One region of the Alkalihalobacterium alkalinitrilicum genome, then DNA from elsewhere that is predicted to be linked to it. Evidence: riboswitches for the same ligand, from Rfam matches in the RefSeq annotation. Region 1 holds a riboswitch; the other holds the start of a gene.
The links. Region 1 has a riboswitch for preQ1 ahead of queC (7-cyano-7-deazaguanine synthase QueC). Riboswitches for the same ligand answer to the same signal wherever they lie in the genome.
Positions count from the first base shown of each region.

Region 2: linked by a shared signal. The riboswitch ahead of queF (preQ(1) synthase) and the one ahead of queC (7-cyano-7-deazaguanine synthase QueC) in region 1 are both predicted to bind preQ1.

Region 1 is NZ_KV917368.1:259,924-263,349, forward strand. It holds gene BK574_RS01240 (hypothetical protein) at 109-573, shown strand; gene BK574_RS01245 (class I SAM-dependent methyltransferase) at 698-1,432, shown strand; PreQ1 riboswitch class I at 1,602-1,646, shown strand; gene queC (7-cyano-7-deazaguanine synthase QueC) at 1,699-2,367, shown strand; gene queD (6-carboxytetrahydropterin synthase QueD) at 2,364-2,810, shown strand; gene queE (7-carboxy-7-deazaguanine synthase QueE) at 2,800-3,426, shown strand, end outside.
Region 2 is NZ_KV917368.1:3,859,439-3,862,864, forward strand. It holds gene desB (Delta(10) desaturase DesB) at 1-788, shown strand, start outside; PreQ1 riboswitch class I at 897-942, shown strand; gene queF (preQ(1) synthase) at 1,164-1,661, shown strand; gene BK574_RS18830 (cold shock domain-containing protein) at 1,826-2,026, shown strand; gene cshA (degradosome RNA helicase CshA) at 2,337-3,426, shown strand, end outside.

The DNA.
Region 1 (3,426 bases):
AAGTCCCTCTATATGTAGAATGAAATTAAGAGACCAGTGAACCGATATAATTTTTTGTAAATAAAGTATAAGTATGATATGACGAAATAGGGGGCTGGAAAATAAAATATGCTATTTAATTTTGTACTGGGTTTATTATTCCCTTGGATTTTATTATTATATGTTCTTCGTAAACATACGAAGTATATCATTCTTTTTGCACCGATTGGAGCTAGCTTAGCTTTCTTTTTTAACGAGTTAGGTTTTCAATATTTTTGGGGTATGAAACCTATTTACAAGAATATTACCTTTTCTGCGTTACCATTAAATCTAGGGATATATCCAGTTTTGAGTAGTTTTATTGGTTATTTTTTTACTAAACGAAAGGTACATCCGTTTGTTTGGATTTTAGGGTTTAGTTTAACCCTGACGATTTTTGAGTGGCTTTTCGAAGTATATGGTATTGTATTTTACATTAATGGCTGGAATATCTTTTGGACATATGTAAGCTATGTACTCGCATTTGCCTTAATTTATGGATATTATCGGCTTTTAGTTAAATACAGTATAATAAGAGTGGATGATTATAAATAATGATCTCTTTTTACTCATTCAAATTGTGTAAGCGAGCATCATTAAAGTTTTAGTAGCGACATTCTTAGAAGGATGTGGAATAGGGTATAGTGAAACTTTTTTATTTTCTATAGGAGGAGATCGTATGGAAGAAAAAGATCGTGTCATACGTCAGTTTAATGAAACTTCAGATGGTTACCTTACGAGCAACGTCCATGCAAAAGGAAAAGATTTAGCGTGGATTGGGGAAATTGTTCAGAATGTGAAACGCAAAAAAGCATTGGATGTTGCAACTGGTGCTGGTCATACAGCTCTTTTATTAAGTCAATCAGTCGATTATGTAGTCGCAATGGATATTACACCAAATATGCTTCAACTAGCAGAAAGTCAAGCAAAAGAGAAGGGAATAAACAATATATCATTTACTTTAGGCGATGTTGAGAATTTACCCTTTGTAAATGAAACTTTTGACGCTGTAACTTGCCGAATTGCCGCACATCATTTTCCGAATTTATTAAAAGCCGTAGAAGAAATGCATCGTGTGCTATCTAAGGATGGAGTACTTATTATTGTTGATAATTATATCCCTGAGGATAATAGTAATATGATTAATACAATTGAAAAGTTACGAGATCCTTCTCATCATGAATGTATTACTTTATCAAAGTGGAAAGAACTTTTTAATAAAGCAAAGTTCACAAACATCAAATGCTATCAAAAGTGGACTTCTACGATGAACTTAGAAGAGTGGGTAAATCGTGCGAAACCAACAATAGAAAATAAAACGAAAATAAATGAATTAATTGAAAAAGAAAACCTTAATTGGATAAACAAAAAAGAAGTTCATTTAGAAAAAGTAATGTGGGTATGCACGAAGTAGTAGTTTAACGATTAGAAATGGTGGGAGTTATATGTTATTGATGTTGCTGAACAAAAAATAATGAAAGAATAAGGTTGTAATCGTTTGAGGAAAGAGTATAATAGTAATGTTGAAATTTCTATGATAATATAATAATGTTATAATTCAATAGAAATTCCGATTATTATGATCGGTAGAGGTTCTAGGTCAACCCTCTATAAAAAACTAAGAAGAAACAGGACTTCTTAGAGGTGCTGTTTTTTCATATGTAAAGGAGCCTTAACATGATGAAAAATGAAAAAGCAATTGTCGTATTCAGTGGTGGGCAAGACAGTACGACTTGTTTATTTTGGGCATTAAAACAGTTTAATGAAGTTGAAACTGTAACATTTGATTACAATCAGCGTCATGATTATGAAATAGAATGTGCAAGAAAGATTTCGAAGGAATTGGGTGTGAAACACCATGTTCTAGACATGTCGTTGTTAAACCAATTAGCGCCAAGTGCTTTAACTCGAGATGATATAGAAGTAAAAGCAGGAGAGAATGGGGAACTCCCGTCGACTTTTGTCCCAGGGCGAAACTTGATCTTTTTGTCGTTCGCTGGTATTTTAGCAAGTCAAGTTAACGCTAAGCATATTATTACGGGTGTTTGCGAAACCGATTTTAGTGGGTATCCGGATTGTCGAGATGCATTTGTAAAGTCTTTAAATGTCTCTATAAATTTGTCAATGGATCAACAATTTGTTATTCATACTCCACTCATGTGGCTAAATAAAGCTGAAACATGGAAGCTTGCTGATGATTTAGATGCACTGGAATTTGTACGAACTAAAACATTAACTTGTTATAATGGGATCATTGGTGATGGTTGTGGTGAATGTCCAGCCTGTCAATTACGCTTGAAAGGCTATGAAGAATTTTTGCAGATAAAAAGGAGGAGCGAGCTTAGATGATACAACAATTTTATCCGCAAGTACAACATGATTTTCGTTATGAATTAAATAAAGATTTTAATTTTTCAGCCGCTCATTTTATTCCTCATGATGAAGCTGGTCAATGTAAAAATGTTCACGGTCATACGTATTTTGTAAATGTAACTATTGCTGGAGATACGTTAAATGAAAGTGGGTTTCTAGTTAATTTTCAACTCATTAAAAAATTAGTACATGGTCGTTATGATCACAGTTTACTGAACGATTTTACAGACGATTTTAATAATCAAAATTCAGAGCAATTTCCAACAACAGAAGTTGTCGCACGTACAATTTGGGAAAACCTTCAAAAATATCTCAACCAATTATCAAATAAGCCAAAGTGTGTCCAAGTCGTTGTTCGAGAAACACCAACGAGTTACGTTGTATATCGTCCTAAAAAAGGTGATTTCGATGACGAATAGTATTCCAGTAATTGAAATATTTGGTCCTACCATCCAAGGAGAAGGGATGGTTGTTGGACGTAAAACGATGTTTGTAAGAACAGCAGGTTGTGATTACCGTTGCTCATGGTGTGATTCTGCTTTTACTTGGGACGGTTCTGCTAAAGACCAAATTAAACAAATGAGTGCAGAACAAATCTTTGAGCAGTTAATTACGATTGGTGGCAACCGCTTTGACCATGTTACTATATCTGGTGGAAATCCAGCTTTATATTCTTCAATTTGTGAATTAATTGATGTGTTGCAAAAAAACAATATTCAAATCGGACTTGAAACACAAGGAAGTAAGTGGCAAGAATGGTTTACAAAAGTGGATGACTTAACGATATCTCCGAAGCCGCCAAGTTCAGGCATGGAAACGAATTTTGATATCCTAGATGAGATTATTGAACAGCTACAAAAGAGTAATAGAATTGCATCTAACGTCAGTATAAAAGTCGTTATTTTTAATAATCAAGATTTTGATTATGCAAAGAGAGTACACGAGCGTTATGAAAATGTACCGTTCTTTTTGCAAGTTGGAAATGAAGACTTAGGGGATGAAAATCCAAATCAATTAATGAAAAAACTGATTAAC
Region 2 (3,426 bases), 3.6 Mb from region 1:
CTGGACCAAGTCTTTGGCGGAAATGGCATAATATGAACCATCACGTTCATACTCAAGATGAGCATAAAGACCCTGACGCTTGGATCAGTGCTAGTGAATTAGAAAAAAAACCACTCGTTCGCTTGTTGTATCGAATTCCCCTAGCTATTCGAGCAACCTTTAGTTTGTTTTCATTAGCGCTAACATTTACAGTCCATTCTTTTCGAATGTTTACTGTTTATATAAAAGACTTTGATCCAAGAAATCGACCAAAAGTATGGGTTCAGTTAGTTTTACCTTGGGTTTCATGGATAGGTCTTTTATTCGCAATTGGGTTTGTAAAGTGGTTGTTTGTGTTTTTACTACCGTTGTTAATAGCGAATTTTATTGTAATGGCTTATATTTCAACGAACCACAGGCTAAACCCACTCGTACCTGTTAATGATCCGTTAGCGAATAGTTTGTCAGTGACGGTTCCAAAATGGGTGGATGCAATTCACTTTAACTTTTCGTACCATACGGAACATCATCTGTTTCCGTCGGTCAATCCGAAATATTATCCGCTAGTAAAAGCACATATTAAAAAGAATTGGCCAGAGCGTTATCATGAAATGCCGTTTTTGAAAGCGATGGTTGCTTTATTTAAAACACCACGAATTTATTACGATCAAAAAGAATTGGTCGATCCACGTGAAGGAATGATGTATGGTTCGTTAGGAAATGGACTTAACCCAAATCAAATTATCTCTCGTAGAAGTGATGATGATTTTCAAAGCGAGATCAAGCCATCAAAAAATACAGATGTATAAAACGAAACGACTATTCAATGGGTCAATGATCCATTGAATAGTCGTTGACAACAGCTGGTGAACTACCTATAATTAATTCGGTATAAAAGAATACAAAGCTGTGGTATCGCAGGAGAGGTTCTAGCTCAAACCCTCTATAAAAAACTAAGGGAATATTATCAAACGTCATCCTTCCTTTAGGATGCGTTTTTCTTTTTTTCTAGCCATATATGATCGGATAAAGGTAATGTATTAGCCGAATTGGAGATATTATCCGTTTGTCAATTTTATTAGTGAAAATCCAGCTATATTGGCCAAACTCGAGGTTTTATAAGCCAAGGCGTGAAAACGACAGGCTCCGTTACTCATTTTTATATTAAGAAAGGTGGAAATACAGTGGTTGGTAGAAAAGATGAAGACCTACAAGATGTAACACTGCTAGGCAATCAAAATACGAAGTACGATTATCAATATAATCCTGAAGTGTTAGAGACGTTTGATAATCAACATCCAGGACGAGATTATTTCGTAAAATTTAATTGTCCAGAATTTACAACGCTCTGCCCTAAAACAGGACAACCAGATTTTGCAACGATTTATATTAGTTATATACCAGATACAAAAATGGTCGAAAGTAAGTCGCTGAAACTGTATTTATTTAGTTTCCGTAATCATGGTGATTTTCATGAAGATAGTGTTAATACAATAATGAACGATCTTATAAAATTGATGGAACCACGATATATTGAAGTATGGGGGAAATTTACACCACGTGGGGGAATTTCTATCGATCCATACTGTAATTACGGGCGACCAGGTACGAAGTTTGAAGAAATGGCCAATTTTCGTTTGATGAATCATGATTTATATCCTGAGACAATAACGAACCGCTAAGTTCCATTTGCTTTTTGGTGAAAAAAGTAATATACTTACATTAGTGTTAAAAAGTCATAAATTGAGATTTTCATATCGGCCTCTTTAATTTGCATTTAGAGTTGTACGGGAACATCTTCAGTTTTTACTTTTAACAAAGTTTGTTTTTTTTAAGGAGGCCATATATCATGGTAGGAAAAGTAAAATGGTTTAACGCAGAAAAAGGTTTTGGATTTATCGAGCGCGAAGGTGGAGACGATGTATTCGTACACTTTAGTGCAATTCAAGGTGAAGGCTTTAAGACTTTAGAAGAAGGCCAAGACGTTGAATTTGAAATTGTTGAAGGAAACCGTGGACCACAAGCAGCTAACGTAACTCGTCTATAATCGATTAATATACGTTAAGATAATGGCCATATTCCGTATGACTGGAATATGGTTTTTCTTCTTTTTACTCCTACTTCCAAAATATGGACCTCATATAGATTGTTCCTCCAGTTGTTTATTTAGGCTATTTTTGCAAACTTGTTGCTATTCAACTTAAGTGATTTGCTTAGTATACTACAACAGTAAATAGCAAATATTTTAAGAAAGAAGCCTTTATTTAAGAAGTCTTATAATTGGCTCTGATAAATCTGATCAAAAAAGCAAACGATATAATATAAATAATTTTAGATACAAAGGAGAATAAGATCCATTGGCAACTTTTAAAGAGTTTGGAATACACCAACAAATTGTAAAAGCAATTACAGACATGGGTTTTGAAGAGGCAACGCCTATTCAAGAACAAACGATTCCTACATTACTTGCAGGAAAAGACGTTATCGGACAAGCACAAACAGGAACAGGGAAAACCGCAGCTTTTGGTATTCCATTAATTGAAAAGGTAGATATTGAAGCAGGAACGATTCAAGGACTTGTATTAGCACCTACTCGTGAACTTGCGGTTCAAGTAGCAGAAGAACTTAATAAGATTGGAAACCTTCGTGGTGTTAGAGCACTACCGATTTACGGTGGACAAGATATCGTCCGACAAATTAAGGCACTAAAACGTAAACCACAAATTATTGTGGCAACACCAGGTCGTTTTATGGATCATATGCGTCGTAAAACGATTCGTATGAACACAATTGAAATGGTTATTTTAGATGAAGCAGATGAAATGTTAAACATGGGCTTTATTGAAGACATTGAAACCATTTTGAAAGAAGTTCCAAATGAACGACAAACACTATTGTTCTCGGCGACAATGCCTAAACAAATTCGTGGTCTTGCGGAGAAGTTTATGAAGCCAGATGCGGAAGCAATTATGGTTAAATCGGTTGAGATTACTACAGCGAATGTTGAACAAGAGTATATGGAAGTATCTGAATCAAAGAAATTCGATGTGCTTAGCCGCATGTTAGACATTCATTCACCGACGTTAGCGATTGTATTCGGTCGTACGAAAAGACGTGTTGACGAAGTCGCTGAAGCGTTAAATAAACGTGGTTATAGTGCAGAAGGGTTACATGGTGATATTAACCAAAACCAACGTGACCGTGTCATTAAAAAGTTTAAAGAAGGTACAGTAGAAGTACTTGTTGCGACAGATGTAGCAGCACGTGGTTTAGATATTTCAGGAGTAACGCACGTCTATAACTTTGATATTCCACAAGATCCAGAAAGCTATGTTCACCGTATTGGTCGTACAGGTCGTGCTGGAAATAAAGGGTTAGCATTAACACTGGTTACACCAAGAGAATTGACGCATTTAAAAACAATCGAAAAAACGTCCAACCGTAAAA